DNA from 2 places in the Pueribacillus sp. YX66 genome. Region 2 is predicted to be linked to the other one. Evidence: predicted binding sites of a transcription regulator. Region 2 holds the regulator's gene; the other holds the start of a gene.
What was found. The regulator LexA, encoded in region 2, represses DNA repair genes until DNA is damaged. The targets are predictions, from matches to a motif close to CGAACATATGTTCG.

Region 1 (6,451 bases), on a different contig from region 2:
AAGTTTACGATCTTGCGCATGATGCGAACCACTCCTATTTTCTGTACAGTCTATCCATATGTTAGCACAACAGAACGATTTATAACCGTGGCAATCTGACGAAAACGTGTTCAAATTATTTTTAGCAACTCAATCATTCTCACGGATACTATCCCTTTCAATACAGGGTTCCCGCAATCGGTTTAAACAATAATAATTTCCGAAGATTAAGATTTATATATCTATTCTAGGAAAATTATTATAAACTTATAGTATGTGACTTTTGATTGAAAGGGGTATATAAAATGCGAATTCAATTAAAACATTTTATTAATGGAGAATGGGTCGAGTCGACTGGTTCAAGGATTATTGACGTCATCAACCCAGCTACAGAAGAAGTGATTGGCCAAATTAGTGACGGGACAGAAGAAGACCTCAATAAAGCTGTTGCAGCAGCAAGAGCGGCTTTTCCGTCGTTTTCTCAAACGACGAAAGAAGAACGAATTCAATTGTTAAATCGAATTGCTGACGAATATGAGAAACGCAAAGGCGATATTGTGAACGTCATTACGCAAGAATTAGGAGCACCGCTTTCAATCAGTGAAAGAACACACTACAACATGGGATTGGCTCATTTCCGCCAGGCAGCGAAGGAGCTAGAAACTTTTGAATTTAATGAAAGGCGTGGAAATACGGTCATCCGTAAAGAACCGATTGGGGTAAGCGGACTGATTACACCATGGAATTTCCCGACGAACCAAACCGCCACAAAGCTCGCAAGTGCTTTTGCAGCAGGGTGTACGGTTATATTAAAACCTTCAGAGCTTACACCTTTCGCAGCTATTATTCTTGCTGAAGTGTTTCAGGCAGCGGAAGTACCTAAAGGTGTCTTTAATCTTGTCAATGGAACAGGGGAAATTGTCGGAAATGGCATTAGCTCTCACCCTGATATCGATTTTGTCTCCTTTACTGGATCTGGTGCAGTAGGTCAAAAGATTACCGAAAACGCAGCAAAAACAGTTAAAAAGGTCGCCCTTGAACTGGGAGGCAAATCTCCCCTCATCATTCTTGATGACTTTGATATGAAAAAAGCTGCCAAAATCGCGGTTACAAACGTTGTGTTTAATTCTGGTCAGGTATGTACAGCCGCAACGCGGACACTCATACCAAAATCAAAGCATGATGAGTTTATTGAAGCCGTCAAAGAAGTCCTACCGAATTATCGTGTTGGGGACCCCCTAGACGGAACAAACTTCTTAGGACCGCTCATTTCTGAAAAGCAATACAAACGCGTGCAAGGCTATATTGAAAAAGGGATCGAAGAAGGTGCCACACTCGTTGAGGGCGGAACCGGTAAACCGGAAGGCTTGGAAAAAGGCTACTATGTTAGGCCGACCGTATTTACAAATGTAAAAAATGATATGGTCATTGCTCAAGAAGAAATCTTTGGACCTGTCATGTCTATCATTACGTATGAAGACGTCGATGAAGCGATTGAAATCGCCAATGATACGATTTATGGTTTAGCTGGGTATGTCGTTGGCGAAGACAAGGAAACGGTTGAGAAAGTTGCAAACTCCATCCGAGCTGGTCGTATTGTTGTAAATGGTGCTTCCGGGGACTACTCTGCTCCATTTGGCGGCTATAAACAATCCGGCATCGGTCGTGAGTGGGGCGACTATGGGATTGAGGAATACTTAGAAGTAAAATCAGTTGTCGGTATGTAGCTCTCAATGATATAAGTCCTTAAGCAAAAGCACTTATCCATCGGGTAAGTGTTTTTGTTGTTTTTCTTTTCTCTTCCCTCCAGAACATTCGTTCCGTATAATAGTAAGAGGAGTTGAGCTTAAATGGCCTATGCGAATGATGAAGAGAGAACATTAGTTGAACAGATGATTTTTCTTCCGTTAGTAAAAAAGGTGCTCGTTCATGATGCTCAGGCACTCGCTACCTACACAAAATTACCTCGACCCTATTTGAAATTAAACGAAAGCATCTTCCGAACAGTAAGCAATGACTTACGGATCGTAAAACGTGAAGTGTATAAACGAGGAATGAAAGTATTTGAGGATTCGAGAGATCATACAAGCATTGTGTATAAAGCGTACGTTCGCGGGTACGAAGAAACATACCGTTATGCTTTTGTTATTTTAAAAAACAAAACAGAAGAATATTTAGAAAAATATATAATTCACGCAAAAAATGACCGAAATGAACAATGACTGTTTCTAAAACAAAACATCACAAGACCCACGATTCATCGTCTATTTAATCTCCAATGAGATGAATATCCATGTAAGTAGGAACAGCAAAACGATTCCGTGTACCCGTCAATCCTCGAAATAAAACAGCATGTGTTGACGGAATCATCCGCCTACCATCGCATTTGTCTTCCATCAGACCTCGTTCGACTTGCATTCATTCAACTACGGATTTTAAAACGATTAAACTTGCGATAAAATCTTTTCAAGCAACAAACGTCACTTTTACTTCCTATCTTCGTTTCCAGGATTTGCAGGGCTTCAATCCACTAAAAATATGATTGAATATCCATACGAATAGACGTAAGCCAATAAATAGTACTTTACAAATAGCCATCAAGTAGGTTGTGTTATATTTCTGAATATTGTTATAATACTTAAATATAGTTCACTTTCATGGAGAAGGTGCACTAAAAAATTGAGAGGTGAATGAAATGCCGGAGGTTCTTTCAAAACAGGTTGAAAACTTACTTCACGAATATAATCGCCAAATCCCTTCCGTCGCTCACGTACTCTGCGACCGTCATAATCAGAATAAAGTCGCACTATGTTATGAAAATTCAGTAGGTGAAAAGCAAACTTATACGTATGGTGAACTAGCTGAACTTTCTAAGAAATTCGCCACTGTTCTTCATAATTTAGGGATTAAAAAAGGACAACGTGTCGCTATTCTATTACCAAAGGGACCTGAGCTCTTCATTTCGGCTCTTGCTGTTTGGAGACTTGGGGCGATCCATGTTCCTTTGTTTACCGCATTTGGTCCGCAAGCGATCGCTTACCGTGTAAATCATAGTGGTGCACAAATTGTCATAACCGATTCAGAAAATCGTGCAAAACTAAACGAAACAGCATCTGAATCAAATCCAATTGACACTTCTCGTGTCCACGTGATTACTGTAACGTCTGAATCTGAACATGTTCTTGAATCGAAGTCTTCTGACATCCAATTTTGGAATTCGCTTTACAATGCCACTCCCCTCTCGAAAAACAGTGAAGTCACAGGAGATGATTTGTTCATTTTGCTTTTCACTTCAGGGACGACAGGGCAACCAAAAGGCGTAGAAGTTCCTGTAAACGCATTGGCAGCTTTTGAAGGATATATGCGGTTTGGACTTGACCTCCGGAAAGATGATGTCTTTTGGAATATCGCTGATCCTGGTTGGGCTTACGGCTTATATTTTGCATTAATTGGTCCCCTACTTCTAGGTCAGACGACGATGATGTTCAACGCAAAATTTAACGTCGAAGAAACATATCGCATTCTCGAAGAATATGAAGTCACAAATTTTGCAGCTGCACCAACGGTTTATCGTGCAATGCGAGCGGAGGGAATTCCTCAGGACTCGAAAGAAAAATTAAAATTACGTGTTCTTTCAAGTGCCGGTGAACCATTGAATCCAGATGTCAGTGCGTGGGCCGAAGCTCATTTAGGTGTCCCAATCCACGACCATTACGGACAAACTGAACATGGGATGATCGTTAACAACCATCATTACGCAGAACTTCAGCATACCCTTAAAATGGGCTCAATGGGTAAACCGATGCCAGGCTATCGAATCGTGATTATCGATGAAAAAGGCAATGAATTACCACCTGGTGAAGAAGGTCAAATTGCCATCGATACAGAGCATTCTCCTTTGCTATGGTTTCGTGGCTACTACCAAGATCAAAAACGTACAACTGAGCGATTTACGATGGACGCACGTTACTATTTGACAGGTGACAATGGTAGCCGAGACGATGAGAACTATTTTTATTTTTCTGGACGTTCGGATGACATTATTACGAGTGCGGGGTATAAAATAGGACCATTTGAAGTCGAAAGTGCATTGATGAATCATAAGGCTGTAGCGGAAACAGCAGTTGTGGGGGTCCCAGATGAAAAGCGCGGAGAAATTGTAAAAGCGTTTGTCGTCCTTCGTTCAGGTTTTACACCAAGTGATGAGTTAAGCCAAAAATTAAGCCAGTTTGTAAAAGAGAATTTATCAGCCCATGAATATCCACGTGAAATCGAGTTCGTCGAAACACTGCCCAAAACACCAAGTGGTAAAATCCAACGCTTTCTATTACGCGAAAATTAGCATTTTTAAAGTATACAGTTGTCAAGCATAACTTGACAACTGTTTTTAGGTTGCTTTTCACACGTGAAGACTGTGTTTTTGCGAGTTTGTCCCAGTTCACTTTCGACATATAAGCCTTTCATCACAAAGTCTAATCCAATCCTTTTTGAATATGCATTCTTTTGTTTCTCGTATTCTATAAAAAATCGAAAGATCGTATTTGCTAGTTTTTGTTTTTAATTATAGTACGAGACTTTATTTTATCAAAATCTCTCTATACCATCTTTCACTATGATGTTTTCATTAACGAAGCTAGTCGCGTAGGATTGTGGAAAATTCAGCTTTTTTCCTCCAAAGAAGATTTATGAATCTATCTTACCTTGGGTAAAATTTTCATCCTTCCCCTTACTAATCATACAAATATGCGACAAAGCTTTCTTTTTCGTCATAAATATGACAATTATGCGATCCCGTCTTGTTCCCTTTTTTATCGCTTAGCCGATTGCTCAAAGTTTTGCTTCCAGATTGGTTTGAAGAAATTTAAGTCGTAAATAGTTCATCATCAGACAACGTGCTTACGCACCCTATTGCAACATCCATAATGTCACAAAGTATACAATAATCATGCATCGTGCCCATCAGGTTAAATGGTCGTTCGGTAACTTCAAGTTCAATGACAACTTCACCTTCCTCCGTTTCGGCAATGTTAAGCCCGCGCGCTATTGCATTAGATCTTTCACCGATTCAACGATTTCCATCTTTCATCATTCTTATTCTAGTCACCATCTAAAGTGCAATGTGAAAAAGAGGAGAATCTTCCCTTCTTCCATTTTTTATGTTAATATGCCGATACTTTTTTGTTCAATTGTTGTTTTGCAACAGCGTATTCTTGAGCAAGCCGGTCAATATATGCTTCGGCGCTCGTAATATCTTTAATCACTCCGATCCCTTGTCCACACCCCCAAATATCTCTCCATGCTTTTGCATCTTTATTTCCACTGCTAGCAAAGCTCATTTGGGATGGATCGCTTTCTGGAAGTGAATCGGGATCCAAGCCAGCATTGCGAATCGATGGTGCAAGATAATTACCATGAACACCAGTGAAGTAGTTACTATACACGATGTCGTCAGATGTACTTTCAGTAACCATCTGCTTATATTCTTCAACAGCTCGTGCTTCATATGTTGCAATAAACGGTGATCCAATATAAGCAAAATCAGCACCCATCGCTTGAGCAGCAAGTATGCTTTCGCCTCTCGCAATTGAACCAGACAATGCAAGTGGTCCATCAAACCACTCTCGAATTTCTTGAACTAATGCAAATGGACTTTTTGCACCAGCATGCCCACCAGCTCCTGCGGCAACAGCAATTAAGCCATCTGCACCTTTTTCGATCGCCTTGTGAGCAAATCGATTATTAATGACATCATGTAGAACAGTTGCGCCATAGCTGTGTGCTGCAACATTAACTTCCTCACGAGCACCTAAAGATGTAATAATAATTGGAACCTTGTATTTTACACACAGTTCCATATCTTGCTCTAAACGTTGATTTGAACGGTGTACAATTTGATTAATAGCAAACGGTGCAGCGGGTCGATCGGGGTGACGAGCATTATGTGCTTCTAACTCTTCAGTAATTTCCGCTAACCATTCATCGAGCTGAGAAATCGGTCTTGCATTCAATGCAGGCATTGCACCGACAATTCCTGCTTTACATTGGGCAATGACTAGCTTTGGATTACTAATAATGAAAAGCGGTGCACCAATGACAGGAATACGTAAGTTTTGTAGAATTGATGGAATATGTGACATATTTTTTATCTCTCCATTCTAATTATTGATTTTATAAACAATTTGATTACGGCAAGATCAGCCAAGTTTAAGAACGATTTGCTTTACTAGATTGACGACAATACGTTTATTGGAATTCAGCAATAATTGAAGAAACAATATGTAGTGAATCCCATTCTCCTTCGGAAATCGTAATAATAGGATATTTTTTTGGGAAAAGTTTCGCATTAATTTCTTCTAATGATAATCCCTGTTGATAAAACTCTTTCACTTCCCCAGTTAGATTTTCAAGGTTTTCCAACTTTTCTTTCAATACTTTTTTTCCGTTTTGTATAAAGCCAGCGTGACAGCAAAAC
Region 2 (6,451 bases):
TTTCTAAAGCTAGGCGCCAAGCAGCTACGGTTTCGTTACCGTCTGCTGGACGAATAACAGATAAACCAGGCATTGCCCGCAATGATGCAAGTTGTTCAATTGGCTCATGCGTCGGTCCATCCTCACCGACTGCAATGCTATCATGGGTGAAAACATACGTTATAGGCAGTTGCATTAATGCTGCAAGACGAATGGAAGGACGTAAGTAGTCAGAGAAAACGAAAAATGTTGCTCCAAAAACTTTCAATCCACCATGAAGTGCCATTCCATTTAATGCGGCTCCCATCGCAAATTCACGTACACCAAACCAGATGTTACGCCCCGTATAATCATCAGAAGAAAAATTACTTTCAGTTTTCATTAATGTTTTGTTTGAACTTGCTAAGTCTGCAGAGCCACCAATAAATTGAGGAACAGGTTCTGAAATTGCATTAATAAATTTACTTGATGCATCACGTGTCGCTAATGTTTCTCCTTCTTTAAATACGGGTAAGTATTGTTCAATATTTTCTATTCCTTCATTGTTAATCGCTTTTTCAAACTGCTCTGCAATTTCAGGGTAAGTTTGTTTATATTTTTTAAACAGCTTGTTCCATTGTTCTTCTTTTTGAACGCCTTCATTTTTTAACCGTTTAAAGTGCTCCTTAACTTCCTTCGGTACATAAAACGATTCTGCATACCCCCAGCCATAATATTGTTTTGTTAATGCTGTTTCTTCTTTTCCAAGTGGCGCTCCATGAGAATCAGATTTTCCGCTTTTATTAGGCGATCCGTAACCGATTGTCGTTTTTACTTCAATTAATGTCGGTTTATTTATCTCGCTTCTTGCTTCGTGAAGTGCTTTTTCAATTTCAGTTAAATCGTTACCATCCTCGACACGAATGACTTGCCAACCGTATGCTTCGAATCGTTGCGCTACGTTTTCAGAAAAAGCCAAATGCAAATCTCCATCAAGTGAGATGTCATTCGAATCGTATAAAACGATTAATCTACCTAATTTAAGATGACCTGCTAAAGACGCAGCTTCAGCAGAAACACCTTCCATCAAGTCTCCATCACCACAAATGCTGTACGTATAATGATCGACAATCGGAAAATTGTCTCGGTTATATGTAGCAGCAAGATGACGTTCTGCCATGGCCATTCCAACAGCCATTGCGATTCCTTGACCTAAAGGACCTGTTGTCGCTTCAACACCAGGCGTATAACGATATTCAGGGTGACCCGGCGTTTTACTTTCCCATTGCCGGAAATTTTTTAAATCTTCCATTGTAACGTCATAACCAAATAAATGAAGCAAACTATATAATAGCATCGATCCATGTCCGGCTGACAATACAAACCGATCCCTGTTTATCCATTGTGGATTTTCGGGATTATGATTCATCGCTTTCGACCACAATGTGTATGCCATCGGAGCCGCACCCATCGGCATCCCTGGGTGACCCGAATTCGCACGTTCAATTGCATCAATTGATAATGTACGTATCGTATTAATTGCAAGCTGTTCAACCTGATTTTCCATCTATTATCTACTCCTCTTAATATCTATCATTTATTAATGTTTATATCGTAAATTTCTTTGAGCTGTTTTTATTTTTTTAGGGGTAACGTCATTTCCTTTTTCATCTATAACTGTAACCCCACGTAACTGCTTTTCAAACGCTTGTCGAAACCTTTTTAAATAATGTTCGCGAAGTTTTTTTTGTTCTTTCTTTTCGGCTGCTGTTAACCCTTTTGTTTTTGCTTTTTTAGCTAATTCGTTTATTCGTCGTAACTCAAATTCCAAATTTCCGTCAACTCCCCTTCATTACTCGATAAACTTGTTTCATTTTAACATAACGAGCACATAAATTCCCATTAGTAAAAATACTAGAACTTATGTTTGTATAAACTGTTTAATTCTGTTATACTTATACAAAACAATTTTTAGGAAACGAGGTGCACTATGGTCAAAATTTCAAAACGACAACAAGCCATTTTAGATTTTATTAAAGATGAAGTGAAAACAAAAGGATATCCCCCTTCCGTTAGAGAAATTGGAGAAGCAGTTGGATTAGCATCAAGCTCAACTGTACATGGTCATTTGTCTCGCTTAGAAAAAAAGGGATTTATTAAACGAGATCCGACGAAGCCACGAGCAATTGAAATTTTGGATAAAAGTGAGGACGATACGAATCCTGAAGGTATTAAAGTTCCGATTATAGGGAAAGTAACGGCAGGACAACCGATCACAGCGATTGAAAACATTGAAGATTATTTTTTACTCTCGAACAATTTCGCACCGGATAAATCACTTTTTATGCTCGTTGTTGAAGGTGACAGTATGATTGATGCTGGCATATATAACAAAGACTATGTTCTCGTAAAACAACAACCGACCGCAAACAACGGCGAGATTGTCGTTGCAATGACGGATGAAAACGAGGCAACTGTAAAACGATTTTTCAAAGAGAAAGATTACATACGACTCCAACCAGAAAACATAACGATGGAACCAATACACTTAAAAAGTTGTACAATATTAGGAAAAGTCATCGGTGTTTATCGGGAAATTGATTGAAGCTGTTAATAAAACAGCTTTTTTTATATTAATTTTGTGTTGTTTAAAACACATACTTTATCTCTGTGTTGTTTGCTATACAAATTTGCTTCTTTGTGTTGTATTTTATACAATACAGTTGGGGGGATTCATTATGAGCAACGAACTTGGTACTTTTTTAGAAGCTATAAGAACAGAAAAGAAATTATCACTACGAGAGGCGGCTTCATTAACTGGTCTCGGTCATTCCTATATACGCGATTTAGAATTAGGCATTAACCGAAAAACAGGCAAAAAAGTTGTGCCATCGATCAATTCTTTGCGGAAAATTGCTTCTGCCTATAATTTAGATATATATGATTTGCTTAATAAAGCCGGGCTAATCGACATCGATGAAATCAAAGAAAAAAAGGAAGATACTCTATTACACGATCTCCCCAAAAAAATCCCAGTATTTGAATCAATCTCTTCTTTTGATAGTAACGATGTCGTTGATTACGTCTATTTCCCTTTTAAAAAAAGTCCACAACCTGATTTTGCGATTACGATGAAAGGTGATTCAATGTCAGGTTCTAGCATTGATGATGATGATATTGTGTTTTTCCGAAAATATCATCACCCTGAATACAATGGGCAAATTGTTGCTGTTCGTTTAATAAATGAAAACACTGGAACGATTCGCCGCATTACATGGACTTCACAATTCCCTAGCTACACTCTCATATGTGACAATAAGAACTATCGAACGATTAATGTACCATTTAATGAGGTGGAAATTTACGGGGTGTATTGTGGACATTTCAAACCTGAAAAAAGTTAACTAAAGTTATTTATAAAGGTCGTCGGCATTGTCATACCGAACTTGTTCAGATAAGACTGTTTGTCGATTATTATCGTTTAATTGGTTTTTCTCGTTGTCTAAGAACGGTTGATTCCTCCCCTTGCTCTTCTCTTTTTCGGCAATTTTCTTTAGCTTTCGTTTTCTTCCTTTCTCCAAATTTCCTCACTCCTTTTTTACCTTTCCTTCTCGTTACCCGTAGTATATTTCGTTCGGAAACAACTATACTGTTAAAATAATCATTTTGTGAATTATATACTTTTTAATGTAATCACGACGATTTCAGGTAAATTAAATACACGAATCGGAATTACGCTATTACCAAGTCCACGGCTAACAATCATGTTTGTTGAGCGAGATGTATATACACCTGATGTATACGTTGGAAACCAACCTTGTCCAGGAGAAAGGAGACCTCCTACAAAAGGAATCCTAATTTGTCCTCCGTGAGCATGTCCACTAAAAACAGCATCAACGTCCTGTTGAGCATATATATTAAAATATTCTGGTCGATGTGATAATAGTAGCTTAAAGATCGATTGATGATTAACATTCTTAAATGTACGTTCTATATTTGATTTTACAATTTTTTTCTTAGCTTTCTGCTCAGATATACGCATAAGTGGATCTTCGATTCCACCTATCACAATTTTTTGACGTCCTCGTTGTATTACTTCTGATTCATTTTGTAAAACCGTCACTCCTCTTGACTTTAAAGACTTTATAATCTTATCAACTTCATTTGTTGCAATTTCATGATTACCCGTTACATAATAAACAGGAGCCATTTCAACTAATTCATTAATCACTTGTATACTTTTATTTAAATCATAACGGTTACTATCAATAAGATCGCCTGTAAAAAAAATAAAATCGGGTTTCTCATTCTTAATTTTTTTTATTAATCGACTTTGGCCTTTCCCGAAGTTCGCATCATGTAAATCTGATAAGTGTACAATTTTTAATCCAGAGAAATTGTTTGGCAGTCTGTCAAAATAAAGTTCATGCTTACTCACAGTAATCCAGTGATTATTAATAAAAAGAAATAATCCAAATAGTAAGAAAACGACAAATGATGTTAATAACCTAGTCATCTATCATAAACCTTTCCCCAATCATATAACAGTTAATAAAGCTTATTCATACTTTTTCATTTTATCATTAAAAAATTGAAGTGTTTATGATTCTTTTTTAAAATCACTCTAACCTTTCTGGTAAATGATATTTATACACTTCTAACATATTCGTATGCTCCTTTAATACCGCTATCGTTTTTGGATGAGGTTTCACATAAATAAAAGGATAATCCTTTTCATCAAACTCTGTTTTAGTGCGAAAAGCTACTTTTTCTTCATCAATTGAAAATTGGGCATCAACTCCTTTCTTATTTCCACGAGCATCTAATCTAACCCATTTATTATAAGATTGGAAATAGACAGCATTCAAAGCATGAATACAATATCCTTTTTCTGAAGTATCAAATAACATTAAACGTTGATAACAGAAACCTGTGGGTATCCCTTCAGAACGTAATAGTGCTGCTAATAGATTTGATTTTGCATAGCAAATTCCCATTTTATATTTTACTACTTCTGAAGCTTTACGAGTCACCCTCTGCGATTGGATATCCCAGGAATGAGATATTTCATCACGAACAAATTGAAATGCAATATGTACTTTTTCTGCTTCTGTTTGAGATGGATTAAAAAGTTCCTTTATCGTTGCTTTAATAATAGGGTTTGAATAGTCAATTTCTTCTGACTCGAGTAAATAATCTTTTAACTCTTCTGACTCACATCTCATCTTCATCGACTGCATCTCTCCTTTATGATTGTGTATAAATATTAGTATTTAAGAATTATTATACAGCAATGTTCTCACTTAAAGCATTCTTTTCGTAAATACTTCACTTTCCGGATCGATGGAACTGCATAGCTTCGTTCAATAGTAGTTTTTAAAAAGCAACAAAACTTAATAAAGAAAAGCACCCTCTTTGTGATGGGGTGCAACTATATGACTTTTAAATAAAATCACATTTCATCTCACTCAAACTCAACTATTCCCAATTTCTTCTGTTTGTTCATTGGTGAAAGGCGACAAGTAACCCTTCTGTGCTAACAGATCTAGCGCATGCAAAATTGCAATTTTTACGTGACTATATGTAAGACCACCTTGTACATAAGCAATATACGGAGGACGAATGGGGCCATCTGCCGATAGTTCAATACTTGAACCTTGAATAAATGCACCTGCAGCCATAATAACTTCGTCATCGTATCCAGGCATTTCACTAGGATATGGTGTCACATGGGCATTAATTGGAGATGCATATTGTATGGCTTGGCAAAACGTTATCATTTCATCTGCATTTTTAAATTGAACAGACTGAACGAGGTCGCCCCTTTTTTCATTCCATTTTGGATATGCTTCATAACCGAATTGTTCCACCATTGCACTTGTAAAAATAGCACCCTTTAACGCTTGGGCAACGATAAACGGAGCGAGAAAAAATCCTTGAAACATTTCTAATAAACTATATAATGTCGCACCAATTTCCGCTCCAACACCTGGTGCAGAAAATCGTTGTGCACATAGGTTAACTAATTCTTTTCGTCCAGCGATATACCCGCCTGTTTTTACGATACCGCCGCCCGGATTTTTAATCAATGAGCCAGCAATTAAGTCAACGTTGACATGACAAGGTTCTTTCTCTTCTACAAATTCTCCGTAACAATTATCAACAAACACGATAACATCTTCTTTGATTGATTTTACGAATGATGTCATTTCTTTTATATCTTCGATTGTAAACGCTGGTCTCTTAGTATATCCTTTCGAACGTTGAATCCCAATTACTTTTGTATTTTCGTTAATACTAGCTTTCACTTTTTCGTAATCAACGCCTTCTTCCGTTAACGGCACATCGTTATAACGAATTCCAAAATCTATCAACGAACCGTTATTGCGACCGCGTAGTCCAATCACTTCATGCAATGTATCATAAGGTTCACCTGTTATGTAAAGTAGTTCATCACCTGGACGTAGCACACCATATAACGCGAGGGCAATTG

Region 1: a site for LexA is predicted at 1,788-1,801, ahead of ABU914_RS06155 (YhjD family protein). Genes of this name have one in related genera too.

What each region holds. Positions count from the first base shown of each region.
Region 1 covers NZ_JBEUEL010000009.1:74,635-81,085, forward strand. Annotated here, with positions in the region: gene ABU914_RS06145 (PCYCGC motif-containing (lipo)protein) at 1-20, opposite strand, end outside; gene ABU914_RS06150 (aldehyde dehydrogenase family protein) at 285-1,706, shown strand; gene ABU914_RS06155 (YhjD family protein) at 1,830-2,201, shown strand; gene ABU914_RS06160 (hypothetical protein) at 2,248-2,397, opposite strand; gene ABU914_RS06165 (AMP-binding protein) at 2,675-4,321, shown strand; gene ABU914_RS06170 (NAD(P)H-dependent flavin oxidoreductase) at 5,139-6,116, opposite strand; gene ABU914_RS06175 (MBL fold metallo-hydrolase) at 6,223-6,451, opposite strand, start outside.
Region 2 covers NZ_JBEUEL010000012.1:60,822-67,272, reverse strand. Annotated here, with positions in the region: gene tkt (transketolase) at 1-1,525, opposite strand, end outside; gene ABU914_RS07500 (DUF896 domain-containing protein) at 1,559-1,789, opposite strand; gene lexA (transcriptional repressor LexA) at 1,949-2,563, shown strand; gene ABU914_RS07490 (helix-turn-helix domain-containing protein) at 2,697-3,362, shown strand; gene ABU914_RS07485 (hypothetical protein) at 3,369-3,539, opposite strand; gene ABU914_RS07480 (metallophosphoesterase) at 3,632-4,474, opposite strand; gene ABU914_RS07475 (transglutaminase-like domain-containing protein) at 4,578-5,189, opposite strand; gene ABU914_RS07470 (methionine gamma-lyase family protein) at 5,433-6,451, opposite strand, start outside.